Regions from separate parts of the Streptomyces sp. A2-16 genome, predicted to be linked through region 1. Evidence: riboswitches for the same ligand, from Rfam matches in the RefSeq annotation. Region 1 holds a riboswitch; each other region holds the start of a gene.

What was found. Region 1 has a riboswitch for cyclic di-AMP ahead of IOD14_RS28710 (C40 family peptidase). Riboswitches for the same ligand answer to the same signal wherever they lie in the genome.
Region 2: another riboswitch for cyclic di-AMP. It lies ahead of IOD14_RS42540 (M23 family metallopeptidase); the one in region 1 lies ahead of IOD14_RS28710 (C40 family peptidase).
Region 3: another riboswitch for cyclic di-AMP. It lies ahead of IOD14_RS03750 (transglycosylase SLT domain-containing protein); the one in region 1 lies ahead of IOD14_RS28710 (C40 family peptidase).
Region 4: another riboswitch for cyclic di-AMP. It lies ahead of IOD14_RS10185 (M23 family metallopeptidase); the one in region 1 lies ahead of IOD14_RS28710 (C40 family peptidase).

Annotation. Positions count from the first base shown of each region.
Region 1 is NZ_CP063808.1:6,405,859-6,413,117, reverse strand. It holds gene IOD14_RS28745 (adenosylmethionine--8-amino-7-oxononanoate transaminase) at 1-303, opposite strand, end outside; gene bioB (biotin synthase BioB) at 296-1,582, opposite strand; gene IOD14_RS28735 (8-amino-7-oxononanoate synthase) at 1,731-2,858, shown strand; gene IOD14_RS28730 (DUF397 domain-containing protein) at 2,898-3,119, opposite strand; gene IOD14_RS28725 (helix-turn-helix transcriptional regulator) at 3,129-3,989, opposite strand; gene IOD14_RS28720 (ATP-binding protein) at 4,204-4,662, shown strand; gene IOD14_RS28715 (DUF6328 family protein) at 4,735-5,328, opposite strand; gene IOD14_RS28710 (C40 family peptidase) at 5,423-5,896, opposite strand; cyclic di-AMP (ydaO/yuaA leader) riboswitch at 5,900-6,111, opposite strand; gene IOD14_RS28705 (hypothetical protein) at 6,412-6,717, opposite strand; gene IOD14_RS28700 (ATP-dependent Clp protease proteolytic subunit) at 6,725-7,259, opposite strand, start outside.
Region 2 is NZ_CP063808.1:9,476,625-9,483,883, forward strand. It holds gene lhgO (L-2-hydroxyglutarate oxidase) at 1-565, shown strand, start outside; gene trmB (tRNA (guanosine(46)-N7)-methyltransferase TrmB) at 715-1,557, shown strand; gene IOD14_RS42530 (PrsW family intramembrane metalloprotease) at 1,608-2,984, shown strand; gene IOD14_RS42535 (aldo/keto reductase) at 3,032-3,976, opposite strand; gene IOD14_RS42540 (M23 family metallopeptidase) at 4,143-5,168, opposite strand; cyclic di-AMP (ydaO/yuaA leader) riboswitch at 5,180-5,337, opposite strand; gene IOD14_RS42545 (PP2C family protein-serine/threonine phosphatase) at 5,562-6,647, opposite strand; tRNA gene IOD14_RS42550 (tRNA-Met) at 6,755-6,828, opposite strand; gene IOD14_RS42555 (alginate lyase family protein) at 6,883-7,259, opposite strand, start outside.
Region 3 is NZ_CP063808.1:786,657-793,915, forward strand. It holds gene IOD14_RS03735 (carbohydrate ABC transporter permease) at 1-602, shown strand, start outside; gene IOD14_RS03740 (LacI family DNA-binding transcriptional regulator) at 634-1,662, shown strand; gene IOD14_RS03745 (HAD family hydrolase) at 1,927-2,739, shown strand; gene IOD14_RS03750 (transglycosylase SLT domain-containing protein) at 2,746-3,228, opposite strand; cyclic di-AMP (ydaO/yuaA leader) riboswitch at 3,234-3,406, opposite strand; gene IOD14_RS03755 (CocE/NonD family hydrolase) at 3,674-5,668, opposite strand; gene IOD14_RS03760 (polyprenyl synthetase family protein) at 5,959-6,969, shown strand; gene IOD14_RS03765 (CHRD domain-containing protein) at 7,080-7,259, shown strand, end outside.
Region 4 is NZ_CP063808.1:2,236,313-2,243,571, reverse strand. It holds gene IOD14_RS10200 (bifunctional GNAT family N-acetyltransferase/acetate--CoA ligase family protein) at 1-2,681, opposite strand, end outside; gene IOD14_RS10195 (HPr family phosphocarrier protein) at 2,880-3,161, shown strand; gene IOD14_RS10190 (GntR family transcriptional regulator) at 3,289-3,984, opposite strand; gene IOD14_RS10185 (M23 family metallopeptidase) at 4,174-4,935, opposite strand; cyclic di-AMP (ydaO/yuaA leader) riboswitch at 4,949-5,113, opposite strand; gene IOD14_RS10180 (pitrilysin family protein) at 5,323-6,711, opposite strand; gene IOD14_RS10175 (pitrilysin family protein) at 6,708-7,259, opposite strand, start outside.

The DNA of each region.
Region 1 (7,259 bases):
GAGCTTCGCGAGCCGGACGGCGGGCTCGTGGGTGAGCCCGCCGAACATCACATGGCTCATCCGCCCGAGCTGCTCGCGCGCGGCCTCGTTGAGCACCGGGTGGTTGTAGCCGTGGATCGCCGACCACCAGGACGACATCCCGTCGACCAGCTCCGGGCCCTCGGCAAGCCGCAGCCGCACTCCGCTCGCCGACTCCACGACGAGCGGGTCGACCCGGCCGGGCATCGGACCGTAGGGATGCCACACGTGCCGCCGGTCGAGCGCCAGCAGTTCCGGCACGGGCAGGCCGGGCAGATCAGGCATTGGGCGCGAGATCCGTTCCGGCACCTCGACGGCGTACGGCGACCAGATCGGTCCGCGGCTCGGAAGCAGAAGCCGAAGCCGGCGCCGTCGCGGCAGCGGCCGTACCGCACACACCACCGCCCTCGTGCGACCCGCACCCGGCGTCCGCGTGCGACCCGCACCCACCGCCCTCGTGCGACCCGCACCCGGCGTCCGCGTGCGACCCGCACCCACCGCCCTCGTGCGATCCGCACCCGGCGCCTTCGTGCGACCCGCAGCCGCCCGCACCGTTGGCCGCCCGGTGGGCCGGCAGCGTCACCTCGCCCGCGCCCTCCACCTCGAACCCGGCGTCCGCGATCATCTCCAGGTCGGCCTTGCCGGCCTGGCCCTCGGTGGTGAGGTAGTCGCCCAGGAAGATCGAGTTGGCGAGGTTGAGGGCGAGGGGCTGCATGGTGCGCAGATGGACCTCGCGGCCGCCCGCGATGCGGACCTCGACGTCGGGGCAGACGAAGCGAACCATGGCCAGGATGCGCAGACAGCGCTGCGGGGTGAGGTTCCACTCCTTGGCCAGCGGGGTGCCCTCGACCGGGATCAGGAAGTTGACCGGGACCGAGTCCGGGTCCAGCTCGCGCAGCGAGTAGACGACGTCGACCAGGTCCTCGTCGCTCTCGCCCATGCCGGCGATCAGGCCCGAGCAGGCGGACAGACCCGCCGCGTGCGCCTTGTTCACCGTGTCGACCCGGTCGGCGTAGGTGTGCGTGGTCGTGATGTCGCCGTAGGTCGACTCGGACGTGTTCAGGTTGTGGTTGTAGGCGTCGGCGCCCGCCTCGCGCAGCCGCTCCGCCTGGCCGTCGGAGAGCAGACCGAGACAGGCGCACACCTCCACGCCCTCGTTCTGCTCCTTGATCGCCTTGATGGTGCCCGCGACCCGGTCCACGTCACGGTCGGTCGGACCGCGACCGCTTGCCACCAGGCACACCCGCTTGGCCCCACCGGCCAGACCGGCCGCCGCGGCCTGGGAGGCCTGGTCGGGCTTGAGCCAGGTGTACTTCAGGATGCCGGTGTCGGCGCCGAGCCGCTGGGAGCAGTAGGAGCAGTCCTCGGGGCACAGGCCCGACTTCAGGTTGACGAGGTAGTTGAGTTTCACCCGGCGCCCGAACCAGTGCCGGCGCACCTTGCCGGCCGCGGCCACCACGTCGAGCAGGTCGTCGTCGGAGGTGGCCAGTACGGCCAGCGCCTCCTCGCGGGTCGGCAGCTCGCGCCGAAGCCCCTTGTCCACCAGCGTGTTCAGCAGGTCCATGAGAGCCGATCCTGTCCTACGGACCCGCCCCGGGCCAAGGTAGGGATCGCACAACACACCCGCTGTGACGTGTGGGTATTGCCACACCGTGGGTAGCGTTTGCTGCCGCTAGGGTCTGTCCGTTGTCTACAAAAGCCCCGGAGGACCCATGGCGTTCGGCTGGATCGACGAGCAGGCGGCGGCGCGCCGGCGGGCCGGGCTCGTACGGACCCTGCGGCCGCGTCCGGCCGACTCGCCGCTGCTCGATCTCGCGAGCAACGACTACCTGGGGCTGGCCCGCCACCCCGAGGTCGTGGCGGGGGCCGAGGCGGCCGCGCGGACCTGGGGCGGCGGTGCGACCGGGTCCCGGCTCGTCACCGGCACCACCGAGCTGCACACCGCACTCGAACGCGAGCTGGCCGACTTCTGCGGGTTCGAGGCTGCGCTCGTCTTCTCCTCCGGCTACGCGGCCAACCTGGCCGCCGTGACCGCGCTCGCGCCGCACGGCTCCCTGATCGTCTCCGACGCGGGCAACCACGCCTCGCTGATCGACGGCTGCCGGCTGGCCCGCGGCACGACCCAGGTGGTCGCGCACGCCGACCCGGAGGCGGTGCGCAAGGCGCTCGGCACCCACGAGGGACCCGCCGTCGCCGTCTCGGACACCGTCTTCTCGGTCGACGGCGACGCGGCCCCCCTGGCCGGCCTCGCCGAGGCATGCCGGGAGCACGGCGCGGGCCTGGTCGTCGACGACGCCCACGGCCTGGGGGTGCTCGGCGCCGGCGGCCGCGGCGCCCCGCACGCGGCGGGACTCGCGGGCGCCGACGACGTGGTCGTCACGGTCACGCTGTCCAAGTCGCTCGGCAGCCAGGGCGGAGCCGTGCTCGGCCCCGCACGGGTGATCGAGCACCTGGTCAACGCGGCGCGGACGTTCATCTTCGACACCGGTCTGGCCCCCGCCTCGGCGGGAGCCGCCCTCGCGGCCCTGCGGCTGCTCGGCCGTGAACCCGAGCGGGCCGCACGCGCGCGTGAGGTGGCGACCGGGCTGCACGCACGCCTGACCGCCGCGGGTCTGGAAGCGGTACGTCCGGACGCCGCGGTGGTCTCGGTGCGCGCACCCTCTCCGGAGGAGGCCGTGCAGTGGGCGGCCGACTGCCGTGCCGCCGGGCTCTTCGTGGGCTGTTTCCGGCCCCCGTCCGTGCCCGACGGCATCTCACGGCTCAGGCTGACCGCCCGTGCGGACCTCTCCGAGGAGCAGATCGAAAGCGCTGTGCGTGTGATCGGCGAGACACGACCATGAGTCGGCGTGACACGGCCGTGCGCCGGACGGACCGGGGGGTCAGAACGCGGCCGTGAAGCCCGCCCAGCTCTCGGGGGAGAAGAGCAGTGCGGGTCCTTCCGGATTCTTGGAGTCGCGCACGGCGAGCAGCCCGGCGCACGGCCCGGCCGAGGGCCTCGCCGTCTCGACGCAGTTGTTCGCGCCGGTGCTGTAGCTGCTGCGCAGCCAGCGCACTTCGGGCAGTTCGCTGCTGGAGGTTACGTTCCGAGGCAGTGCAGACATGGTGCCTCCTTACATGCCGTCACCCATCGCGGCGAGGTAGTCCAACGAGTCCTCGGGCGAAAGGGCGTGCATCCGAAGGGTGTTGAAGGCCTCGGTGTAGGCCTGGAGGTCTTCTTTCCGTTCGAGATAGAGGCTACTCGTCAAGTGGTCGAGAACAACCACATCCAGATCAGAAGTGCGCGAGAATGAGAAGATTACGAAAGGCCCGGTGATGCCCACATGCGCCCCGGCCGTGAACGGCAGTACCTGCAGCCGCACTTGAGGCAGCCGCGCCGCCTCCACGAGTCTCTTCAACTGCCGGGCCATCACCTCGGGTCCGCCGACCTCCCGCCGCAGCACCGCCTCGTCCAGGACGGCGCTCAACTCCAGAGGCGGTTGCGCACGAAGGATGTCCTGCCGGGCCAGCCGGACCTCGACCAGGGCGTCGAGCCGTTCGTCGTCGAGGCCGTCCACCGCGGCCCGGGTCACCGCGCGGGCGTACTCGGGCGTCTGGAGCAGCCCGGGCACGACCGAGGTCTCCAGGGTGCGCATCGCGCTCGCCTGGGACTCCAGACTGATGAAGTCCCGGTACGTCGGCGGCAGGACACCCCGGTACGCGTGCCACCAGTGGTGCCGGCCACCGCCCTCGTCGGAGCCCGCCAATACCAGTAGCAGCTCCCGCAGATTCACGTCCCCCACGCGATAGGCGTCGAGAAGTAACCGCACATCGGCCGGTTTCACCCCGCTGGCACCGGTCTCGATCCGGCTCACTTTCGACTGGTGCCAGCCCACGAGCCGGGCCGCCTCACCGCTGGTGAGCCCCGCACTCGCGCGCAGCGCACGCAGTTCGGCGCCCAGTTTCCGGCGGCGTACCGCGGGACCGTGCTGCATGGCGCTACTCCTTACTCCCTACGAGCCGCCCAAATACGGTCTCGCGTCGCAGAGTTCACCGCTTCGAGCGACAGATATATGCATATCTTGGTGGATCGGCACCCGTCACCGCCCCGGTAATGGCACTCTGACGATGAACCACCAGTCCGGGACCGTACTCGAACCATCCGCACCGTGTCGGACTCCGGTCCCGTGGGAAAAGGACGACGTCGCCATGGCAGATCACCTGGAAGCATCCGTCACTCTGCCGAGCGAACCCGCTTCGGTCTCCGCGGCCCGCACCTATGTCCTGAGCACCCTGGCGGAGTGGGGGCTGCCACCCACCACGGACGCCGCCGAGACCGTCCGGCTCATCGTCTCCGAACTCGCCACCAACGCCGTACAGCACACTTTCGGGCAGTCACCCACCTTCACGGTGGACATCGAGCTGGACCGTGACGAACACCTGCGCATCGGCGTCACCGACAGCCATCCCCGTTTCCCCAAGCGCCTGCCGGCCGCGGTCCAGCAGGACAACGGGCGGGGGATGGTGATCATCCGCTGGCTCGCCGCGGAGTCCGGCGGCAAGCTGAGAGTCAGGCCCACCCGGGAAGGCGGCAAGACCGTCTCCATCGAACTCCCGTGGACCGTACCGGCGCAGCCGGTCACGGCGGCGGGGCAGCAGGAGCCGTAGAAGCCGTCACACCGGGCGCGCGCCCTCCAGCAGCCGCGTGCCCACCGGAGCGCTGCAAGAGATGTCCCTGGGTCACCGCGAGCGCGTCGACGGCTCTCGGGGTGAGGCTCCCGCCCGAGCTGCGGTTCGCGGCCTGATGACCTCGCGCGGCACCGGCCGTAGGGCCGGGTGCGACACAGCCGCCCTGCGTTCCTCGGCGAGACCCGCCCGTCGGACCAGACGGGGAAGCAGCCACCACAGGCCCAGACACACCAGCAGGGTCGCCGCGCCCGCGGCCGCTCCTCCGGCCCGGCCCGTCGTCACGTCCACCACGGAGCCGGTGAAGACGAGGACCAGTACTGCCATGCCGACCGTGGCCAACCGGGAGGAGACCTGCACGATGCGGGCCTTGGCGCCGCGCTGGAAGAGGGAGCGGTGCAGGGCCGCCGGTGCGGTGAACAGAGCCGCCGCGACGACCGCCAGCAGCAGTGTGGTGACGTAGGTGGCCCGCTGGAAGGTGTCCAGCGACGGGAAGCGCTGGGTGAAGGCCAGGGTCAGCAGAAAGGCGAAGAGGATCTGCACCCCGGTCTGGGTGACGCGCAGCTCCTGGAGCAGCTCGCCGAAATTGCGGTCGGCGCGCTCCAGCGGCGTCTCGTTGCGGGCGGTGCACGGGCGATGGTCGGCCATGACGGTACGGGTGACCGGCTCGGCCCGTGTCAAGCGTCCCGGGGGACCCGAGAGGGCGACGGAATGTCAGGTCTGCGCCGCCCCCTCGGGGGCGTCACTTGACCCGGCCGTACCAGACGCTCTTCGTCCAGATCTTCTGCAGCCTCACCACGTCCCCGGTCTTCGGGGCGTGCCAGATCTTTCCCTTCCCGGCGTAGATGCCGACGTGGTAGACGTTCGAACCCGAGTGGAAGAACACCAGGTCGCCGGCCTTGCGGCTGCCTGCGCCGATGTGGCGGGTCTTGTTGTACTGCTGGGCAGCCGTGCGCGGGAGCTTCTTGCCCGCCTTCTTGAACGAGTACAGCGTGAGCCCTGAGCAGTCGAAGCGGCGGGGCCCCGTGGCGCCGTACTTGTACGGCGAGCCCTTCTTCGAGGCCGCGACCTTGAGTGCCTTCGTCGCCGGCGTCGCGGCGGCGGCGTCTGCTGCGACACCCGGAACCACGACGGAGCCGCCCACTGCGGCGATGGCGAAGGCCGAGGCCGTACCGGCTCGGACCATCAGCGACGGGACACGATTGAGCGCAGTCATGCGCAACCCTTCGTCAGCCGCCTGTGAAGGATGACCTGTCGGATTCGGGCTGGCGAAGTTGCCCGGCCGCTGACGCGGCTTCACCCCAAGGGCTGCTCGGCCCGGTCATGGCGTGACCGTTCCGGCGACCCGTCGTGCTTGGGTCCTCCACTCCTGCCGATCCACTCCTGTCGACCGGTCATCCGGGCGGCGGCAGGACTCGGCGTCCGCCCGGATCGCCCCGCCGCTGCGGCGGGGGCTTGTCGTCAGACAGGGATCTTGGCGTACGGAAGTGCGAAAAGCCCAACGGAACCGGGGATTTGTGGTGTTACTCACCACTCACCCGTTTGGGTGAACGCCCCTTCGAGCGAAGGGGCGTTCGGCGGTCAGAGGCCCCCGGACCTGCACAGAAACTCCTCACTCCGGCACCGGATCATGCGTGTCGCGCACGTTCGGTGCTCGCGAAAAAGGAGCCGCGTCTCCGCCAATAGGGGGTACGTCTTTTGGTCCGTTTCAACTCAGGTCCGGACGCCACGTCAATTGCCGGACTCGGGCGGCACGGTGACTCTGGCCGTGCGCCGCTCGCCGTCCAGGACCCGCAGGGCCCGCGCGAGTGTCGCGGCATGCAGGTCGCGTTCGCCCCGGGCGTGCATCAGTACGAGCGCGTCGCGCAGCTCGGCCGCCCTGCTCACCAGCGCCTGCGCCGCGCGCAGTCCGCCGTAGGTGTCCTCGCACCGGGCCGGGTTGATCCTGCCCAGCAGGTCGACCACGTCGAGGTAACGGTCGATCAGTTCGCCCTCGGCGCGGGTGAGCGCGGGCAGCGGTGGCAGGTCCGGGATCATCGAGGCCTCACCTCGCGCCCGGCGTGGTGCGCGAGGACTTGCGGCTCGGGACGATCGCGTCCGCAAGGCCGTGGTCCAGGGCGCCCTGCGCGTCCAGGATCTTGTCCCGCTCGATGTCAGCGCTCACCTGCTCGGGGCTGCGCCCGGTGTGCCGCACCAGCATCTCCTCCAGGCGGCCCCGCACCCGGATCAACTCGTCGGCCTGGATCGCCAGATCGCTGGCCTGCCCCTGTATCGGCTCGCTCAGCGCGGGCTGGTGGATCACCACTCGGGCGCCCGGCAGCACGGACCGCTTGCCCGGGGTGCCCGCGGCCAGCAGCACCGCCGCGGAGGACCCCGCCTGTCCGAGGCAGGTCGTCTCCACGTCGCAACTGACGTACTGCATCGTGTCGTAGATCGCCGACATCGCGCTGAACGAGCCGCCGGGGGAGTTGATGTACAGCGCGATGTCCCGGTCCGGGTCCTGGTACTCGAGGTACATGAACTGCGCCATCAGATCGTTCGCCGAGGTGTCGTCGATCGGTGTCCCGAGGAAGACGATC
Region 2 (7,259 bases), 3.1 Mb from region 1:
CGGTGACGACCCGGAGATGCGGATCGTGCCGTTCCGAGGGGAGTACTACACGCTGGCGCGGCCCGAGCTGGTGCGGGGACTGGTGTATCCGGTGCCTGACCCGGCGTTCCCGTTCCTCGGGGTGCACCTCACGCGCGGGATCGACGGAGGCGTGCACATCGGGCCGAACGCGGTGCCGGCGCTGGCCCGGGAGGGGTACGACTGGGGCGTCGTACGGCCCCGGGAGCTCGGCGCGACACTGGCCTGGCCGGGGTCCTGGCAGATAGCGCGCAGACACTGGCGGTACGGGGCGGGTGAGCTGCGGCGGTCGCTCTCCCGCGGGGCGTTCACGACGGCCGTACGGCGGCTGCTGCCCGCGGTGACGGCGGACGACCTGGTGCCCGCGGCGGCCGGGGTGCGGGCGCAGGCGGTGCTGCGGGACGGGACGCTGGTGGACGACTTCCTGATCAAGGAGGGCGCCCGGGCGGTGCACGTGCTGAACGCGCCCTCGCCCGCGGCGACGGCCTCGCTGCCGATCGGGCGGGAGGTGGCCCGACGGGCCCTGGAGTCGCTTCGCTCGGTGTGACGGGTCCGGGTGCCTTGCCCATCCGAGCGCGCCACCGGGACCCGGGCCGCGAGGACGTGACGAGCGGAACAGCCCTGAGCCGTGTCCGGCCTCGAGGTCACCGTAAAATCGACCCCACTGTGTCTGACTCCCACGCCCCCGAAGCCCCCCTGCCCGCCGACGCCGGCGAGTCCGGCCCGCACGCCCCCGGTGTCTCCGTCCGGCACACCCGGGCCAAAGGGGAGCCGCGGTTTCCCGACGGACCCAGTGCCGATCCCGCGGGGTCGCACTTCGAGCGGCGGATCCGGAGCTTCCAGCCCCGGCGGAGCCGGGTGACGGCGGGGCAGGCGGACGCGTTGCAGCGGCTGTGGCCCACCTGGGGCCTCGACATCGACGGGCAGCGCACGCTGGACCTCGACGAGATGTTCGGCAACGACAACCCCGTCGTGCTGGAGATCGGGTTCGGGATGGGCGAGGCCACCGCACAGATGGCCGCCGCGGACCCCGGCACCAACATCCTCGCCGTCGACGTGCACACCCCGGGCCAGGGAAACCTGCTCAACCTCGCCGAACAGCAGAAACTGAGCAACGTCCGGGTCGGCAACGGCGACGCCATCATCCTGCTGCGCGAGATGCTCACCGCGGACGCGCTCGACGGGCTGCGCGTCTACTTCCCGGACCCCTGGCCCAAGAAGCGCCACCACAAGCGCCGGCTGATCCAGCCGGAGTTCCTGGACCTGGCCGCGACCCGTCTCAGGCCCGGCGCGCTGGTGCACTGCGCGACCGACTGGGAGCCGTACGCCGAACAGATGCTCGACGTGCTCACCGCCCATCCGGCGTTCGAGAACACACAGGCGGGCGGCGGTTTCGCGGCGCGTCCCGACTTCCGGCCGCTGACCCGTTTCGAGGGGCAGGGACTGGAGAAGGGACATGTCGTGAACGACCTGCTGTTCCATCGCGTACAGCACGGCGACCGAACCGACCGATCCGCTCAACCCCCCACCGGCGCCTGAGCGTCCCACCCGGCTGCGGGCGGCGCCTCCGTCTCGTTAAGGTCGATGCTGTGGCCACCTGTCCCCCGTATCCGACGCACCCCGGTGACCCCACCGGTGGCGCCGTGCTGCGGCACGCGCACTGGTGGCAGCGGAAGTGGGTGCGCTACGGCGCGCTGATCACGCTCCTGGCGCTGTCCGGGCTCGTCATCCTCGCCCTGGTCCGCCAGCAGACCGGCACCCAGGGTTTCCTGGTCGGGCTGGGGCTCGCCGTCCTGCCCGTGCCGCTGCTCATCGCCGCGTTCCGCTGGCTCGACCGGGTCGAACCGGGCCCCTGGCGCAATCTGCTGTTCGCCTTCGCCTGGGGCGCCTGTGCGGCCGCCCTGATAGCGATCATCGCCAACAGTTTCGCGACGAAGTGGATAGCGACCGCGACCGCCGACCCGTCCAGTGCGGACACCCTCGGCGCCACGGTGATAGCGCCGATCGTCGAGGAGTCGGCCAAGGCCGCCGCCGTCCTGCTCGTCTTCCTGTTCCGCAGACGGGACTTCACCGGGATCGTCGACGGGGTGGTGATAGCGGGGGTCACCGCCACCGGATTCGCCTTCACCGAGAACATCCTCTACCTCGGCACCGCCTTCGGCACCGACCAGCTCAGCGGGGACCGCGGCATCGCCTCCGTCACCGCCGCGACCTTCTTCGTGCGCGTGGTCATGTCGCCGTTCGCGCACCCCCTGTTCACCGTCCTCACCGGCATCGGCTTCGGCATCTCCGCGCTGTCGGCGGAGCGCCAGCACATCCGGCGGGTGCTCGTCCCGCTGTCCGGGCTGCTGCTCGCGATGGGGATGCACGCGACGTGGAACGGCTCGTCGACGTTCGGGGAGTACGGGTTCTTCGCGGTGTACGCGATGTTCATGGTGCCGGCGTTCGCGCTGCTGACCTGGCTGGTCATCTGGACGCGGCAGCGGGAGCTGAGGACCGTGCGCGAGGAACTGCCCGCGTACGCCGTCGCCGGGTGGCTCACACCGACCGAGCCGTACGTGCTGGGCTCGATGCGGGCGCGGCGGGTGGCGCGGGAGTACGCGCGACGGCAGCTCGGGGGGCGGCCCGCGGGGCGGGCGGTCGCGCAGTACGAGGCGTACGCGACGTCGCTCGCGTTCCTGCGGCGCCGGGGGCGGCTCGGGCGGGCGAACGCCGACTTCGTCGTACGGGAGCGGGAGCTGCTGCACGAGCTGTGGCGGCGGCGGGACGTGGCCCGGCAGGCCCTGGACCACGCGGCCCGGACGACAGCCCCGCCGGTACCGGTGGCCGCGCCGCCTTGGCCGGTGTACGGGGTGTACGGGTATCCGACCCAGCCGACCCATCCTGCCTACCCGGTCCAGCCGGTCCACCCGGTCCACCCCCAGCCGACGGTGCCGTATCCCGCGTACAACCCGTACCGGACGTAGGGCTGCGCGGGGTTCGGCACCGCCGAGCGCCGCCGAGCGCCGTCGCCCTACGCCGACGCCGCCGTCAAGCGCTCCAGTTCCTCCTCCGTCAAGGTCAGGTCCGCCACCTTCAGCAGTGCCGGGAGCTGTTCCACCGTCCGTGCGGAGGCGATCGGGGCTGCGACCGTCGGCTGGGCCGCGAGCCAGGCGAGGGCGACCGTGGCGACCGGGACCGTGTGGGCCTCGGCGATGTCGTCCAGGGCCGCGAGGACCTTCCGGCCGCGGTCGGTGTCCAGGTGCTTTCCGGCGCCCGCGGCCCGCGGACTTGCGACCGTCGCGCCCGGGCGGTACTTGCCGGTGAGGAACCCGGAGGCGAGGGCGTAGTACGGGACGGCGGCCAGGCCCGCGCGGGCGGCCACCGACTCCAGCTCGCCCTCATAGGTGTCACGCGAGACCAGGTTGTAGTGGGGCTGGAGGGCGACATAGCGCGCCAGGCCCTCGCGGTCGGAGAAGGCGAGGGACTCCGAAAGCCGCGCGGCGGAGATGTTGGAGGCGCCGATCGCCCGCACCTTGCCCGCCTTCACCAGCTCGTCCAGCGCGCCGATGATCTCCTCGACCGGCACCTCGGTCTTGTCGAAGTGCGTGTAGTAGAGGTCGATGTGGTCGGTGCCCAGACGCTGCAGCGAGGCGTCGGCGGCGGCCTTGATGTTCCCGGCGGTCAGGCCGGGGAAGTCGGGGTGCTGGCTGACCTTCGTGGCGATGACGACGTCGTCGCGGTTGCCGCGGGCCGCCAGCCACTTGCCGATGACGGTCTCGGACTCGCCGCCGGAGTTCCCGTCGACCCACGCCGAGTAGGAGTCGGCCGTGTCGACGAAGTTGCCGCCGGCCGCGGTGTACGCGTCGAGGACGGCGAAGGAGGTGGCCTCGTCGGCGGTCCAGCCGAAGACGTTGCCGCCGAGGGAGAGCGGGAAGACCTCGAGGTCGGAGGAGCCGAGCTTGCGCAGAGAAGTCATGCCATACGTCAACGCCCGTCCGGGACGCCGCTCTTCCGCTACGGCCGCAAAGTCCTCGTAAACAACCGGAATCACCCCCTCCGGAACTCTGCCCCCACACACGCCGACGGCCCTGGCGTCGGGGGGACGTCGTCAGGGCCGTCGGAAACCGTAGGAAGAGGGAACCTCAGGGGTTGAGCCCCTTGCCCCGCAGCCACGCCATCGGGTCGATCCCGTCGGCCGCGCCGTTCGGGTGGACCTCCAGGTGCAGGTGCGCGCCGGTCACGTTGCCCGTGGCGCCCACGCGGCCGATGACGTCACCGGTGCCGACCTTCTGGCCGACGCTGACGCTGATCGAGGACTGGTGGCAGAACCACAGCTCGGTGCCGTCGTCGAGGGTGAGGATCGTGCGGTAGCCGTAGGAACCGGCCCAGCCCGCCTCGGTGATGGTGCCGCTGTGGATCGCCTTGATGAGCGTGCCCGTGGGGGCGGCGAAGTCGAGGCCCGTGTGGTAGCCGGAGGACCACAGCGAACCGGCCTGCCCGAAGGTCGAGGTGATGGTGTACGACGAGGTCGGCAGCGTGTACTGCTTGGCGAGCTCGGCCAGGCGCGCGGCCTCGGCCACCTTCGCGGCCGCCTCCTCCGCCTTCTTCTTCGCGGCGGCGGCCTGCTCCTGGGCCTCCTTCTCCGCCTTGGCGGCGGCCGCGTCGGCCTCCTTCTCGGCGGCGGCCGCGACGGCCTGGGCGGCCTTGGTGTCGATCTGGTCCTGCTGCTGCTCGGCCTGGGCCAGGATGCGCGAACGCAGCGCCTCACCGGCGTCCGAGGCGCCCTGCGCGGTGTCCGCGGTGGTGGCGCCGACACTGCTGAAGGCGCTCGTGTCGTCCGCGGCCGAGTCGGCGTCGTCCGAGATGAGCGAGCCGACGTTCGGCAGGTCGGGCATCGAGATGGAGACCGGCGGCTTGCCGGTGTTGGCGCTGGCCATACCGCCGGCGCTGACGGCGGCTATGACACCGACGCCGAGAACGGTGGAGCTGCGGGCGAATCCTCCGCCGCGCTGCTTGGCGACGCGGTGCCGGCCTCGTACCGGGGCCAGGGAGTCCGCGGTCGGGTTCCACTCGCCGAGCGGGGCCTCGTCGTCGGCGCGGTAGCCGCCGTACACGAGAGTGCTGCGTGGTACGGACGGGGCCTCGGGGGCAGGCGGGTTGGACGCCACGTGGGCGCGCTCCTTTCCTTCCTTCTCGCCTACCGGGTTAGCTGACGGGTTCGGAGCAGGAAGGTCTCCTACGCGCGTATACCCGCCGTGCTGCCACGGCGGAGTACGAGCGATTCACCCCAAGTTGGTGGTTCCCCGGTTCCCTTGCGGAATTCGGCGCGTGAGCACGGAGCCGTCTCTTGTGACGGCTGGGACGACCGCGCTGCGTTATCGAACGTTAATAGACCCGGGGGGCCGATTCCAAGCTGTTCCGCTTGATCATTAACGAAATCCCGCAGGACTTACGGCCCATGAACGGCTAAAAACGGGCGAGTTGGCCTGACCTCGGGTAACCCACGGACCTTGACGGCACGTCAGACGCTATGCGGAGGGCGGTCGTCCGATCACCCCGCGTCACACAGGCCTTCTCAGGGCGAGCAGGACCATGTCGTCGGTGAGGAAGCCCCCGGAATGCCGGCGCGCCTCGCCCGCGAGGGCGGCGAGCAGTGCGCCCGGCTCCGGGACGGCCCGGCCGGTCAGCCGCGCCTCGGGGTCGTAGAACCGCCCGCGCCCGTCCCGCGCCTCGGACAGTCCGTCGGTGTACAGCAGCAGCGTGGCCCCGCCCGGGAAGCGGTGCTCCTCCGCCAGGTCGGGCCAGGTACCGAGGTCGCCCATGCCGAGCGGCAGCGCGGGGCTGCAGGCGGGCAGTTCGTCCACCGTGCCGTCGCCGTGCAGCAGCAGGGGAGGCGGGTGGCCGCGGTTGACGATCCGTACGATCCCGTCGCCGTGCGGGAGTTCGGCGAGGACGACCGTCGCGAACCCCTCGAGGATGTCGACGCTGTCCCGCCGCGCCGCCTCCCGCTCCAGCGCCCGCTCCAGGCGCTGCGCGACGGCCTCCAGGGTGGTCTCCTGCTCGGCGGCCTCCCGGAACGCCCCGATGACGATCACGACGGCCGCCACCGCCCCCATCCCCTTGCCGCGCACGTCCCCGACGATCAGCCGTACCCCGTGCGGGCTGTCCTGCACGGCGTACAGGTCGCCGCCGATGAACGCGTCCTCCTGGGCCGCCTCGTAGCGCACGGCGATGTCGAACCCGCCGATCCGTCCCGGGGGACCGGGCAGCACCGCGCGCTGGGCGGCCTCGGCGATCTCGCGCTGGGAGGCGAGCTGTTCGCTGCTGCGGCGGACGAGGAGATTGATGAGGACCGCGAGGACGGCGACCGTGATCACGGTCACCGTCTCGGTGACGGCGTCGGCTTCGAGGACGATGCCGAGCTGCAGGTGGACCGCGAGGACGACGAGGACGGTGGCGACGCCGGTGAGGACGGTGCCGCGCCGCGAGTAGAGCGGGGCCGCGACCAGGGGGGTGGCGGTGAACAGGGGCGCCGCGGAGAACTGGGTCGGGGTCAGGTAGTCGTAGAACGCCCCGGCGACGAGCAGCAGCATCGGGAGCACGCGGACGAAGCTGCGCGCGTGCGAGATCCGCCCCTCCTGCTCCACACGTCCAGGTTCGCCCGGTTGCGGTCCGCGGGCGAGCCGGGTGCTCCGGTCGGGGGAAACACTCAGGGCCGGAGTCCAGTGACTGGACTCCGGCCCTGAGCCTTGAGTAGCGGGGACAGGATTTGAACCTGCGACCTCTGGGTTATGAGCCCAGCGAGCTACCGAGCTGCTCCACCCCGCGCCGTTGTGTTCACTACTGTACGCCATCCGCGGGGCGGTTCGCGCCAGGGTTGTCTCACAGGCCCGGGTTCCCGGCGTGGGTGAGGGTCTCCCAGGCGACGAACAGGTTGTCGGTGCCGGCCGGCCGGGTCTCCTCGGCGAGCTTGTGCGCGGCCGGGACCGGGACGTGGAGCCGGTTCTCCAGGTGGTCGAGGGCGACCTCCAGATCGGGGCCCATGGTGCGGACCACCTTGCCGCCGCACAGCCAGGCGGGCGCTGACTCGCCCGACTGGTAGCGGGCGTGGAGGGCGAGCGCCGCCTCGAGCCGGTCGGCGACCTCGCCGTACAGGTCGACGCCCTGGTGCCAGGCGGTCTCGGCGACATGGGCGGTCGCGGCGAGCGCGTACCCCACGTGCTGGAAGTTGCGGCAGGTCTCCTGGGAGACGCCGTCCT
Region 3 (7,259 bases), 5.6 Mb from region 1:
TCGGCGCCCTGCTCTCCGCAGCGGTCTCCGCCGCGGGCGGCTACGCGCTCGGCCGGTTCGCCTTCCGCGGCCGTGAGGCCGTCTTCAAGATGATCCTGGCCGGCGTCCTGGTGCCGTCCATCGTGCTGGCCGTACCGCAGTACCTGCTGCTGTCGAAGCTCGGCATGGCCGACTCCTACTGGTCGATGCTGCTGCCGTCGATCCTGTCGCCCTACGGCGTCTACCTGGTCCGCATCTACGCGGCCGCGGCCGTCCCCGCCGAGCTGCTGGAGGCGGCCCGCATGGACGGCGCGAGCGAGTGGAGGATCTTCTCGCGGATCGCCGTACCCATGATGATGCCGGGCCTGATCACGGTGTTCCTCTTCCAGTTCGTCGGCATCTGGAACAACTTCCTGCTGCCCTTCGTCATGCTGGCCGACGACGAGAAGTTCCCGATCACCCTCGGCCTCTACACCCTGCTCGCCCAGGGCGCCTCCCAGCCGGCCCTGTACACCCTGGTCATCACCGGATGCCTGCTCGCGATCCTCCCGCTGATCGCGCTCTTCCTCGTGATCCAGCGGTTCTGGTCCCTGGACCTGCTGAGCGGCTCGGTCAAGGCCTGAGGCCCCGGATCCACCTTCACGAACGAGGAACATGACCACCAGCGCGAACGGACGCCGCAAGCCACCGACCATCCACGACGTGGCCCGGGAGGCGGGCGTCTCGCGGGGCACCGTCTCCCGCTTCCTGAACGGCGGCCACTACGTCTCGCCCTCCGCCGGGCGAGCGGTCGAGGCCGCCATCAGGAAGACCGGGTACGTGGTCAACCGGCATGCCCGGAGCCTCAGTACGGGCCGGTCGGACTCGGTGGCGTTCCTGCTGACGGAACCGCAGGAGAAGTTCTTCGAGGACCCCAACTTCAACATCCTGCTGCGCGGTTGCACCGAGCGGCTCGCCCAGCACGACATCCCGCTGCTGCTCATGCTCGCCGAGAGCGACGACGACCGGCGCCGTCTGACCCGGTACATCACCTCGGGGCACGTCGACGGGGTACTGCTGCTCTCCAACCACAGCGGTGACCCGGTCGCGGCCGAACTCCACGACGCCGGGATCCCGTTGGTGGTGTGCGGCAAGCCGATCGGGCGCGGGACCAAGGTGAGCTACGTGGCCGCGGCCGACCGGGAGGGCGCCCAGGACATGGTGCGCCATCTCCTCGCGGGCGGCCGCCGCCGCGTCGGCATGGTCACCGGGCCGCTGGACATGCCGGGTGGCCCCGACCGCCTCGCCGGCTACCGGGACGTGCTCGCGGAGGCGGGGCTGCCCTACGACCCGGCACTCGTCGTCGAGGGCGACTTCCGGCGCAGCGGCGGTGAACGGGCGGCCCGCCGACTGCTGGCCCAGGCCCCGGACATGGACGCGGTGTTCGTCGCCTCGGACCTCATGGCGCTGGGGGTGGTGGGGGTCCTGCAGCAGGCCGGGCGCTCGGTCCCGGACGACATCGCCGTCGGCGGCTTCGACGACTCCCCGGCGGCGACCGCCATCGCCCCCGCCCTGACCACCATGCGCCAGCCCTTCGACCGCATCAGCGCCGAGATGGTCCGCATGCTGCTGGCCCAGATCGCCGGCGAGGACACGGCCGGGGTGATCCTTCCGACGGAACTGGTGGTGCGGGACTCGGCGTAGCGCTCCGCGGACTGGACGGTTCGACGGCCGGGCGGCACAGGGCAGGCGGGGGCGCGAACGGTCACCGTGTCACGGGGCACGCCGGCACAGTCCGTCCCGCACTTCCCGGCCGTACCCGGCTCGCCGCGTCAACCGGGCGGAACCGTAGGGGACATGCCCGCACCGCCGCGCCCCCGGAACCGGAACTGCCGTCAACGGATGTGAAAGCAGCAGCCGTCCGGTTCGCGTCGAGTCGGAGGGGCCAACCATCCGTATTCTCTGATCATGGCCGCCTCCACCGCATATTCACTCATCGCCACCGACCTGGACGGCACGCTGCTCCGTGCCGACGACACCCTCTCCGACCGGTCGCTGGCCGCGCTCGCGAGGGTGGCGGCGAGTGGGGCCCGGCATCTCGTGGTGACAGGGCGGCCGGCACCCAGAGTGCGGCCGCTCCTCGACGACCTCGGCAGCACGGGGCTCGCGGTGTGCGGACAGGGCGCGCAGGTGTACGACGCCGGCGCGGACCGTCTGCTCTGGTCGGTGACCCTGGACCGGGAGCTGGCCGAGACCGCGCTCGGCAAGATCGAGGCCGAGGTGGGGCAGGTGTACGCGGCCGTCGACCAGGACGGTGTGGACGGGCTCACCCTGATCGAACCGGGCTATCTGATGCCCCATCCGACGCTGCCCGCGGTGCGGGTCAACCGGCGCGACGACCTGTGGTGCGAGCCGATCAGCAAGGTCCTGCTGCGCCATCCCTACCTGTCGGACGACGAGTTGGCGGTCACGGCCCGCTCGGTGGTGGGTTTGTTGACGACGGTCACCATGTCGGGGCCCGGGACCGTCGAACTCCAGCCATGCGGCATCACCAAGGCGACGGGCCTCGCGCTGGCCGCCGAACACCTGGGCCTGGGACCCGAGGTGACGATCGCCTTCGGGGACATGCCCAACGACATCCCCATGTTCGACTGGGCGGCCCACGGCGTGGCGATGGCCAACGCCCATCCCGAACTCAAGGCCGTGGCCGACGAGGTGACCCTGTCGAACGAGGACGACGGCGTCGCCGTCGTCCTCGAAAGACTGTTTCCGCAGGGCTGATACGGCCTAGTACGCGCCCCACACGTTGTCGATGGACCCGTACCGCTGGGCCGCGTAGTTGCAGGCCGCGGTGATGTTGGCGACCGGGTCGTACGGGTCCCACGAGGTGTTCGCCACGTGGTACGCGTTGAAGGTCGGGTCGATCACCTGGAGCAGACCCTTGGAGGGCGTGCCGGCGGCCGCGTTGGAGTCCCAGAGGTTGATGGCCCAGGGGTTGCCGGAGGACTCGCGGATGACGTTGCGGTAGATACCGTCGTAGGAGCCGGGAATCCCGTGCTCCGCCATGACGGCGAGGGAGGCCCGGATCCAGCCGTCGAGGGTGTTGGGGTAGCCGAGCGTGGTTGCGGTCTGCACGGTCGGGGTGGCCGCGGACGCGCTGGTCGCGCCGATGAGGGGGAGCGCGAGGACGGCGACTCCGGTGCCGGCGACGGCGAGCTTGCGGACGAGACGGTTCCTGCGGGGAGCGCGGTGCTGAGCGGCAGCGGGCATGGCGAAGTTCCTCTCCGTCGCCTGCGAGGTGAGCTGTCGGGTTCGGGCGGGAGCTGCCCGGCCACGCCCACGAAAGACGCGACTTCACCCCAAGCCGTGCCGGTATGTCCGAAGACGCCCGGTACGGCGACCTACCTGGTTCCCCCGCTCCTGCCCTGGATCTCGGTGGGTGTACGGGCGGTGGCAGGATTCGGCGTCCGCCCGACAGGCCGGGAACGTATGCGAGAGCACATGTCCGGAACAAGTGGTGAATTCACATGCCGCGCCTATTGACCTTGGTCGGTGGCATTTGGGGCACTTGATCCTTTGCGGCCGCAAGCCTCAACTGGCACGCAAGGGAAGGCGGATTGAATGGTTCCGGATATCCGTCGACCCGTCAGCCCGAGTGAGTCAAGTCACGCCCGTGCGCAAGACGTGCAAAACGGGCAAGGGGCTCAACTCATAGTCAACCGGCAGTCCGTGGGATCCGCTTCTCCCACGTCCGGTGGAAGACCACCTCGCCGCCCTCGGTGCAGACCACCTCGTTCGCGGTGCGGAAATCCGTCCCGTCACAGGTGATCTCCGAGCGGGAGCGGACGGTGGTGTCCCACGCGAGCTCCGGCCGGTGCAGCCGGATCGACCGGTCCGAGCGGGTGCGGGCGGACAGGGGATCGTTCTCGTCGACGGTGTACGTCTCCAGCGCTTCCTCGGTGCACTCCAGACCGTCGGGGTACACGCGCGTGCCGCCGCCGCGGGGGTCGACCTCCAGGCGCCACTCGCCCTTGGCCACGTCACGGACGACCAGGCGCTCCGGGCGGGGCTCGTCCAGCGTGGCCGGGAGGCCGGCCCCCAGCGGCGCGGACTGCTCCGGCTCCTCGAACACGATGTCCGAGGACGCCTCACGCGCGCGTACCGGCAGTTCGAGGAAGCTGCCCGCCGGGTCCAACATGAACCCCGCCTGCGACCCGGGCTGCGGCCAGATCCACGGCCAGTACGCGGAGGAGACGGCCAGCCGGATGCGGTGGCCCGGCGGGAAGGCGTGCCCGATGCCGTTCAGCGCGAGCGTCACCTCCTGCGTGGCCCCCGGCTCCCAGGGCACCACCCGGTCCTGGCCATGGCGTGCGGAGAGGTTCAGCGCGCCCCGGGTCACGAGGGTCGACGACCCGTCGGGGGCCACGTCGCACAGCCGCGCGACGACCTGCCCGCGCGACACCTCCGAGGTCACCCTGAGCCGCACCCTGGGTTGCCCCAGCACCCATGTCTCCTCGCCCACCGCGAACTCGAAGCAGGCCGAGCGGGCGTCCTCCTCCCGCTGGTCCGGCGGCAGGTCCGCGTCGTTCCCGAACGGGAGGAACCGGCCGGCGTCCACGCCCGTGTGCTGCGGGGAGCGGACCAGGACGGGGGCGCCCTGAAGGCCGTACGACACCGTCGTCACGTTCGGGGAAGGCCAGGCCGGTTCGCCGACCCAGCGGCCCGGCAGGGTGGCGTGGACCGTCGCCGGGGAGTGGGAGTCCACGACGTAGGAGCGCAGGAGCGGTTCTCGCATGACGCCGGTGTCGACGCCCTTGAGGTGCTGGTCCCACCAGCGCAGGGTCTCCTGGAGGAAGCCGATCGCCGGGCCGGGCGGCCGGCCGCGGTCCGGGTACTGGTGGGACCAGGGGCCGACGATTCCCCGAACGCGGTCGGCCGGCAGGTGCTCGACGAGCCGGAGGACCGTGTCACGGTACGGGTCGTGCCAGCCGCCCACCGCGAGGACGGCCGCGCCGATCGTGCCGAGGCCCTCGCGGACGCTGCCCCGCCGCCAGTAGTCGTCGCGGGTCTGGTGGTCGAGCCAGGTGTGGAGGAACGGGTCGACCTGTTCCAGGCGCTCGAGCCACAGGTCCCGCCACGCCTCGCCCGCGTACAGCGGATCCGGCGGGCGGCAGACGAGGGCGAGCATCGTCGCCGCCCACGCGTGCATGTCCACCGCGAGGACGGAACCTCCCAGGTAGTGCACGTCGTTGTCATAGCGGTCGTCGGTGGAGCACACCGTGACGACCGCCTTGAGCGGCTCGGGTGCGAGGGCCGCGATCCGCAGGGAGGTGAAGCCGCCCCAGGAGATGCCGAACATGCCGACCCGGCCGTCGCACCAGGGCTGCGCGGCCAGCCAGTTGACGACCTCGACCCCGTCGGCGAGTTCGGTCGCCGAGTACGCATCGCCCGGGACGCCCTCGCTGTTGCCGTGCCCGCGCACGTCCACGCGGACGGAGGCGTAGCCGTGGCCCGCGTACCAGGGGTGGCGCTGCCGGTCGCGGGGCGCGGTCCGGTCGGTGAGGCGATACGGCTGGTACTCGAGGATCGCGGGTACCCGTTCGGGGGTGAGGGGCCGCCACACGCGTGCGTACAGGCGCGTCCCGTCGGCGAGCGGGACACGGATGTCCTCGTGGGCCGTCTCGTAGGGGAAGGACGTACGGATGCGCATCGGTGGGGTCCCGTCGGTCTCAGTGCACCGGGAGCACGGCGCGGTGCGGCCGGGGCCCGATCTCGGCGCCGGTTCGGGACACGCGCGACTACTTCCCTACAAGTCGATGGATATCCGTTCTTTTCAGGTGATCAAAAACATACCGGTCGTGATCCGATACCGCCTGGCATGGACGGGGCGGGCGCTATCGGTGATCCAAAGGTGACCGGATACGCTGACTTGAGTGATGGCAGCGACCTATCGACATTCCGTGTGACCGCCAGAAGACACCAGCAGACAGGAGACCCCTCGTGACCGTCGTCGGGCCGTTCGGGCTGAGCGTGCGGGACCAGGCTCTGGAAGCCGATGTCCAGGCCGGATTGGCGGCTGTCGAGGAGGGATTGCTCGAGGCCACCAAGAGCGAGGTTCCCTTCATCACGGAGGCCGCCCAGCATCTGGTGCGGGCGGGCGGGAAGCGGTTCCGGCCGTTGCTCGTGATGCTCGCCGCCCAGTTCGGTGACCGCTACGCCCCGGGCGTGGTGCCGTCGGCCGTGGTGGTGGAGCTGACCCACCTCGCGACGCTGTACCACGACGACGTCATGGACGAGGCCGAGGTCAGGCGGGGTGTCGACAGCGCCAACACCCGCTGGGGCAACTCGGTGGCCGTGCTGACGGGCGACTTCCTGTTCGCCCGCGCCTCGCACATCCTGGCCGACCTCGGGCCCGAGGCGGTCCGGGTGCAGTCGGAGGCGTTCGAGCGCCTGGTCACCGGCCAGATCCTGGAGACGGCGGGGCCGCAGGACGGCCGTGATCCGGTCGAGCACTACCTCGACGTGCTCGGCGGCAAGACCGGCTCGCTGGTCGCGGTCTCGTGCCGCTTCGGGGCGATGATGTCGGGCGCCGACGAGACGGTCGTGGACGTCCTGACCCAGTACGGCGAGCGTCTCGGCGTGGCCTTCCAGCTCGCGGACGACGTCCTGGACATCGCCTCCGACTCCCACGAGTCCGGCAAGACGCCGGGCACGGACCTGCGCGAGGGCATTCCCACGATGCCGGTGCTGCGGCTGCGGGAGCGGGCCGCCCGGCTCGGTCTCGCCGAGGACATCGCCCTGTGCGAGCTGCTCGACTCCGACCTCACGGACGACGCACGGCACGCGGAGGCGCTGGCCGCCCTGCGCGGACACCCCGCGCTGGAGCAGGCCCGCCGGGACACCGTGCGCTACGCGCAGGACGCGCGCGCGGCGCTCGCCCCGCTGCGGGAGTGCGACGCGAAGGCGGCGCTGATGGAACTGTGCGACGCGGTGGTCCACCGCGCGGGATAGTGATGTACGTCACTACGTTGGACTAAATCCAACCTGAGATCTCCTCCGAATTGCATGCACAGAAGCCGACGCAGGGGGCGTCGGCCGCAATACGGGGAGAAAACAGGATCATGGGCATCAACACGACGTTCTCGGCACGCCGTAAGAGCCTCGTCGTCACCGCGGTCGCGGTGGCCGCCGCCGGCGGGATCGCCGCCGCGGTGATACCCGCCTTCGCCACCGGAGCCACCCGCGCCGACCACGCGGGTCACTCCGGGCGCGCCGGTCACTCCGGCCACGAGGGTCCCTCC
Region 4 (7,259 bases), 4.2 Mb from region 1:
GACACCCGCAGCAGGAGTTCCTCCAGGGCCGGTGTGTCGACCGGGGTGGAACCGCGCCAGCCGAAGAGGAGCGGTGCCGTCCGGATCGAGCGGACGAGGCTCGTCGCCTCCCGGTCGGTGACCGGAATCAGCCGGTGCGCGGTGTCGCCGAGCAGCTGTGAGGCGGCCCCGGCCAGTCCGAAGGACAGCACGGCACCGGCGGCGGGGTCGATGACGGCCCGGATTACGGTGTCCACCCCGCGCGGGGCCATCCGCTGCACCACGGGCCGCAGTTCGTCGGGGGTGCCGAACAGCTCGGTCAGCTCGGTGTACGCCCGCCGCAGCTGCTCCTCGTCCGCGAGATCCAGGCGTACGCCGCCGAGGTCGGCGCGGTGGCGCAGGTGCGGGGCGGTGGCCTTGAGGGCGACCGGGTAGCCGAGGGTCGCGGCGGCCCGGACCGCGGCGTCGGCGGTGGCGGCGGGCAGGGCGCGGTGGACCTCGATGCCGTACGTGCCGAGCAGCTCGCAGGTCTCCTCGGCGCCCAGGGTCAGGCCCTGCCCGCGCGTGAGCAGTCCGTCGATCAGGGCGGCGGCGCCCTTCTCGTCGATGTTCTCGTACTCGGGCACCCTGCCCGGCTCGGCGGCCTCCCGGCGCCACTGGGCGTACTGGACGACGTCGGCCAGGGCGCGCACCGCGCGCTCGGCGGCGGGGTAGGCGGGGATGAGGCGGTCGTCGCCGGGGGCGGGCGGTTCGGCGGGGGCCGGCGTGGCGCGCAGCCGGTCCAGGGCGCGGAACGGGTGGTCGGCACGGATCTTCGGCGGTCCCGCGGCGGCCTGGGGCGCGGTGCTGGCCGCCGCCGACAGAGCCTCCGCGAGCCCGCCGAGCTCGACATGGACCACGAGGACGGGCTTGCCGGGAACCTGCTTCGCCGCGGAACTGAGCGCCTCGGCGAGGGCGGCGTCGCCGACGGTTCCCTCGCCGACCGCCGGGATGGCCGTCACGATCACCGCGTCGTAGGAGTCGTCGGCGAGCGCCCGCGCGAGGGCCGCGTGGAAGTCCTCCGGCGCGGCCGACGTGGTCAGGTCCAGCGGGGTCGACGGCCGCAGCCCCTCGGCGACGCACGCGTCGTAGGTGAGCAGACCGAGCGACTCGGAGTTGCCGAGGATCGCGACCTTGGGACCGGTGGGCAGCGGCTGGCGGGCGAGCAGCAGGCCGGTGTCCACGAGTTCGGTGATGGTGTCCACGCGGATGACTCCGGCCTGCCGGAGCAGTGCGGACACCGTGGCGTGCGGCAGGCGCGTGGCGCGGACGGCGTGGCCCTGCGGGGTGGTGCCCGAGCCCTGCACGACGACCAGCGGTTTCGCGGCGGCCGTGCGCCGGGCGAGGCGGGTGAACTTGCGGGGGTTGCCGATGGACTCCAGATACATGAGGACGACGTCGGTGTCCGGGTCGTCGTACCAGTACTGCAGGACGTCGTTGCCGGAGACGTCCGCGCGGTTGCCGGAGGAGACGAAGGTGGAGACGCCGGTCACGCCGGTGACGCCGCCGCCGCGCCGGTGCAGCCGGGAGAGCAGGGCGATGCCGATGGCGCCGGACTGGGCGAACAGGCCGATCCTGCCGGGGCGGGGGGTCTCGGGGGCCAGGGAGGCGTTGAGCCGGACGTCGGGGTTGGTGTTGATGATGCCGAAGGCGTTCGGGCCGATGATCCGCATGCCGTACGCGCGCGCGTGCCGCACGAGTTCGCGCTGGCGCTCGCGTCCTTCGGGGCCGCTCTCGGCGTACCCGGCGGAGAGCACGACGAGTCCCTGCACTCCGTGGGCCCCGCACTCGGCGACGACCTCGGGGACCTGCTCGGCCGGCACGGCGACGACCGCGAGGTCGACGGGGCCGTCGATGTCGCGCACCGAGCGGTGCGCCGGGATCCCGTCGAGCTCCTTCTGCTCCTCGGGGAACGCCTTGTTCACGGCGTACAGACGGCCGCCGAAGCCGTAGTCCCTGATGTTGCCGAGCACGCTGCGGCCCACCCCGCCCGGGGTGCGGCCCACTCCTACGACGGCGACGGAGCCGGGGGTGAGCAGCCGCTGCACGGACCGCGACTCGGCACGCTGCTCGCGCGCGTACTGCACGGCGAGCGAGCGGTCGGTGGGCTCCAGGTCGAACTCCAGGCGTACGACGCCGTCCTCGAAGCTGCGCTTCTGGGTGTACCCGGCGTCGGTGAACACCTTGATCATCTTGACGTTGGCGGGCAGCACCTCGGCGGCGAAGCGCCTGATGCCGCGCTCGCGGGCGACGGCCCCGATGTGTTCGAGGAGGGCAGAGGCCACGCCGCGCCCCTGGTGGGCGTCCTGCACGAGGAAGGCGACCTCGGCCTCGTCGGCGGGGGCGGAGGCGGGCATGCCGTCGGCGCCGATGCGGTCGTAGCGTACGGTGGCGATGAACTCGCCTCCGACCGTGGCGGCGAGTCCCACCCGGTCCACAAAGTCGTGGTGCGTGAAGCGGTGGACGTCCTTGGCGGACAGTCGTGGGTAGGGCGCGAAGAAGCGGTAGTACTTCGACTCGTCCGACACCTGCTCGTAGAAGCTGACCAGGCGATCGGCGTCGTCGACGGTGATGGGCCTGATGCGCGCGGTGCCGCCGTCGCGCAGCACCACGTCGGCCTCCCAGTGGGCGGGGTACTCGTGCCGGTCCGACGCGCTCTGCATGGGCCCCAGAGTACGGCTCGCGTACGACAACGGCGCGAGGCAGTCTGTGGAGAACGCGCAAGAGGGCACAAGGACGGAAGTCGGGCCGAGGCCGCGGTCCGACCACTCACCCCGGACGGGACTTCGGGTCCTGTCCGGAGACGCTTCACGTGTGGGAAACTGGTCTAGACAACCCTGAACACCGAAGGGCAGCATCACATGGCTGAGCGCCGCGTCAACGTCGGCTGGGCCGAGGGCCTCCACGCCCGCCCCGCTTCCATCTTCGTCCGGGCCGCCACGGCCGCAGGTATCCCGGTGACGATCGCCAAGGCCGACGGCAACCCCGTCAACGCGGCCTCCATGCTGGCCGTGCTCGGCCTGGGCGCACAGGGCGGCGAGGAGATCGTCCTCGCCTCCGACGCCGAGGGCGCGGACGTGGCCCTCGACCGGCTCGCGAAGCTGGTCGCCGAGGGGCTCGAGGAGCTTCCCGAGACCGTCTGAGAACGGGTGCCCTGAAAAGCACCGGAGGGCTCGTCCGAATTATCGGGCGGGCCCTTCGCTTTTCCCTTTGAATGGGCAGCAGAAATACCGCCCCGCGAATTACTCCTCTTTGTATACGGCGCCCGTGTTAATGCCGCACACCCGTCACGTTTACAGGATGTTGCGAGGTCCTCACACGGTCCGCGCGGTCCGGCCCGGCGACGAATCGGAGCCGGTGCACCGCGCCCGAGCGTTCGGTGTGCAGCGCCGTGATCGCCCGCGCGCGCTCTCCGTCGCCGCGGGCCACCGCGTCCACGATCGCGCCGTGCTCCGCCCAGGACTCCACGGGGTCGGCCGGCGCGTCCACCGCGTACATCCAGGCGATCTTGTGCCGCAGCTGGGTCAGCATCGAGGTCAGGGCGGGGCTGCCGGCGGCCTGCGCGAGCGTCTCGTGGAACCAGCCCCCCAACGAGCGCAGATCGTCGCTGTTGCCCCGCCTGGCCCGCTCCTGGCCCAGCCGGACCAGGCCGCGCAGCACCTTCAGATGGGCCTCGGTGCGCCGCTGGGCGGCCCGGGAGGCACCGAGCGGTTCCAGGAGCATGCGCATCTCCAGGAGGTCGGCGCCCTCCTGCTCGGTCGGTTCGGCCACGCACGCGCCCGCGTGCCGCCGCGTCACCACGAAGCCCTCGGCCTCCAGCGTCCGCAGGGCCTCGCGGACGGGGACGCGGGAGACGCCGTAGCGGCGGGCGAGGAGTTCCTCGGTGAGCCGGCTGCCGCGCTCGTAGACACCGGCGACGATGTCGTCCCGGATCGCCGTGCATACCGAGTGCGCCGGAATACGCATGTCCGACCTCCGTCTTAATCCCCGTGAAACGTCGCCGATTGACGTGTGTTCAGTGACTCTATTGCAATGAGCGGGAATTTCCGACGCCGGACCGGAATCCGGGGATATTTTTTGGACAACAGGGCCGTGGAAACGACGAAACCCCGGCTCGGGGAGCCGGGGTCTCGCAAAGATCGCGCGGTGGGACCGTCAGAGGTTCACGCCGTGCGAACGCAGGTAGGCGACAGGGTCGATGTCCGAGCCGTACTCGGGCGTGGTGCGCGCCTCGAAGTGCAGGTGCGGGCCGGTGACGTTGCCGGTCGCGCCGGAGACGCCGATCTGCTGGCCGGGGGTGACCGACTGGCCGACCGAGACGCCGATGGACGACAGGTGGCCGTACTGGGTGTACGTGCCGTCGGCCATCCTGATCACGATGTTGTTGCCGTACGACCCGCCCCAGCCGGCCTCCACGACCGTGCCGCGGCCGACCGCGTGGACCGAGGTGCCGCTCGCGGCGTGGAAGTCGACACCGGTGTGGCTGCCGGACGACCACAGGGAGCCGCCGCTCTTGTAGCCGGTGGAGATGTAGGAGCCGGAGATCGGGGCGACGAAGGCGTTGAGGCGCTTGCGCTCGGCCTCGCGGGCGGCGCGCTCCTTGGCCTCGCGGATCTCCTTGGCCCGCGCCTCGGCCTTGCGCCTGGCCTCCTCGGCCGCCTTCTTCTGCGCGGCGGCCCGCTCCTGGGCGACGGCCTGGGCGTCGATCTGCTCGGCGAGCGAGTCACCGGCGCTGACGACGGGCATGAGGCCGGTCTGTTCCACGGAGCTGACGGAGTTGTCGGCCGCGAGGGCCGGAGCGGCGATGGTGCCGATGACGCCGGTGGTGGCGAGGGCCGCGACGCCCGCCGCGCGGGCGGTGGTGCGCTTCATGCGGCTGGGACGACGGTGCTTCCCGGTGGCGCAGGTGAACGCCATGTAGTGGCTGATCCTTTCCTTCCTTCTCGCCTACCGGGTTAGCTGACGGGTTCGGAGCAGGAAGGTCTCCTACGGACCCCCTCGCGGTGCGCGGGCGTCCGATTCACCCCAGGGACTCTTGGTGTGGGTCCCCGGCTCCCCTGGCTCGCGCCATGCGGGGACTCGGCGATGACTGCCCGGTGCCGCGGGCGCGGCGCAGTGCCTGACGGACAGCCCAGAGGACGCTAAGCGGGGCCACTTTCAATCCCCAAACCGATCAGGGCTTTTGTAGCGCATCCCACAGGGCAGACAGGCAACCTCCTGCCCAATTCGGACATCTGACGAACTCGGGTGACGAAGGGGCCCTGGTGACGCTTCCGTCACCAGGGCCCCTGAGGTCGGGTGCCGCTACTCGGCCGTCACGACCTTGACCTCGCCGATGCCGAGGGCCTCGACGGGCTCCTTGATGGCGGCCGCGTCGCCGACCAGGACGGTCACCAGCCGGTCCACCGGGAAGGCGTTCACGACGGCGGCGGTGGCCTCGACGGTGCCGGTCGCGGCGAGCTGCTGGTACAGGGTCGCCTGGTAGTCGTCGGGCAGGTGCTGCTCGACCTGGTCGGCCAGCGTGCTCGCGACGGCCGCCGCGGTCTCGTACTTGAGCGGCGCCACCCCGACGAGGTTCTGCACGGCGACATCGCGCTCGGCGTCGGTGAGACCGCCCTCGGCGAGCGTGCGCAGCACCTTCCACAGATCGTCCAGGGCGGGACCGGTGTTGGGGGTGTCGACCGAGCCGCTGATGGCGAGCATCGCGGCGCCCGAGCCGTCCGGGGCGGACCTGAGGACCTGGCCGAACGACCGTACGCCGTAGGTGTAGCCCTTCTCCTCGCGCAGGACGCGGTCCAGACGGGAGGTGAGGGTGCCGCCGAGGCAGTACGTGCCGAGCACCTGCGCGGGCCACACGCGTGCGTGCCGGTCGGCGCCGATGCGGCCGATCAGCAGCTGCGTCTGGACGGCGCCGGGACGGTCCACGATGACGACCCGGCCGGTGTCGTCGGCGGTCACCGGCGGCACGGGGCGCGGCTGGGCCGTGGACCCCGTCCAGGAGCCGAGGGTGTCGGCGAGCAGCGCGTCCAGGTCGATGCCGGTGAGGTCGCCGACGACCACGGCGGTCGCGGTGGCGGGGCGCACGTGCTTCTCGTAGAAGCCGCGCACGGCCGCGGAGTCGATGTTCTCGACCGTCTCCTCGGTGCCCTGGCGCGGACGCGACATGCGCGAGTCCGCCGGGAACAGCTCCCGGGAGAGCTCCTTGGCGGCGCGGCGGGACGGGTTGGCCAGCTCGTGCGGGATCTCGTCCAGGCGGTTGTTGACGAGCCGCTCGACCTCGCTGTCCGCGAACGCGGGCGCCCTGAGCGCGTCGGCCAGCAGACCGAGCGCCTTGGCGAGCCGGGAGGCCGGCACTTCGAGGCTGAGCCGGACGCCCGGGTGGTCGGCGTGCGCGTCGAGGGTGGCGCCGCAGCGCTCCAGCTCGGCGGCGAACTCCTCGGCGGAGTGCTTGTCGGTGCCCTCGGAGAAGGCGCGCGCCATGATCGTGGCCACGCCGTCCAGTCCGGCCGGCTCGGCCTCCAGGGGGGCGTCCAGGAGCACCTCGACGGCGACGACCTGCTGGCCGGGGCGGTGGCAGCGCAGAACGGTGAGGCCGTTGTCGAGCGCCCCGCGCTCGGGGGCGGGGAAGGCCCAGACCTTGGGCTCGCCCGCCTGCGGCTGCGGGTGGAACTCCATCGCGGCGAGCTCGCTCACTTGGCCGCCTCCTCGTTGTCGTCGGTGGCTTCCACGGTGGCCGCGGACTGCGGGGCGTCCGCGTCCTCGGCGCTCTGGGCGATCTCGCCCGGGGCGGTGGGTTCGTAGACGAGCACCGCGCGGTTGTCGGGGCGCAGCTTGGCCTGGGCGACCGCCCGGACCTCCTCGGCGCTCACCTCCAGGACGCGCTGCACGGCGCTCAGGGCGAGCTGGGGGTCGCCGAACAGGACGGCGTAGCGGCACAGTTCGTCGGCACGGCCGGCGACGGTGCCGAGCCGGTCCAGCCACTCGCGCTCCAACTGGGCCTGGGCGCGCTCCATTTCCTCGGCGGTCGGGCCCTCCTCGGCGAACCGGGCGAGCTCCTCGTCGATGGCGGCCTCGATGACCGGCACCTCGACGTCACCGGAGGTCTTCACGTCGAGCCAGCCCAGGGAGGGCGCACCGGCCAGCCGCAGCAGGCCGAAGCCGGCCGCGACGGCCGTACGGTCGCGCCGTACGAGCCGGTTGTAGAGGCGGGAGGACTCGCCGCCACCGAGGACGGTGAGGGC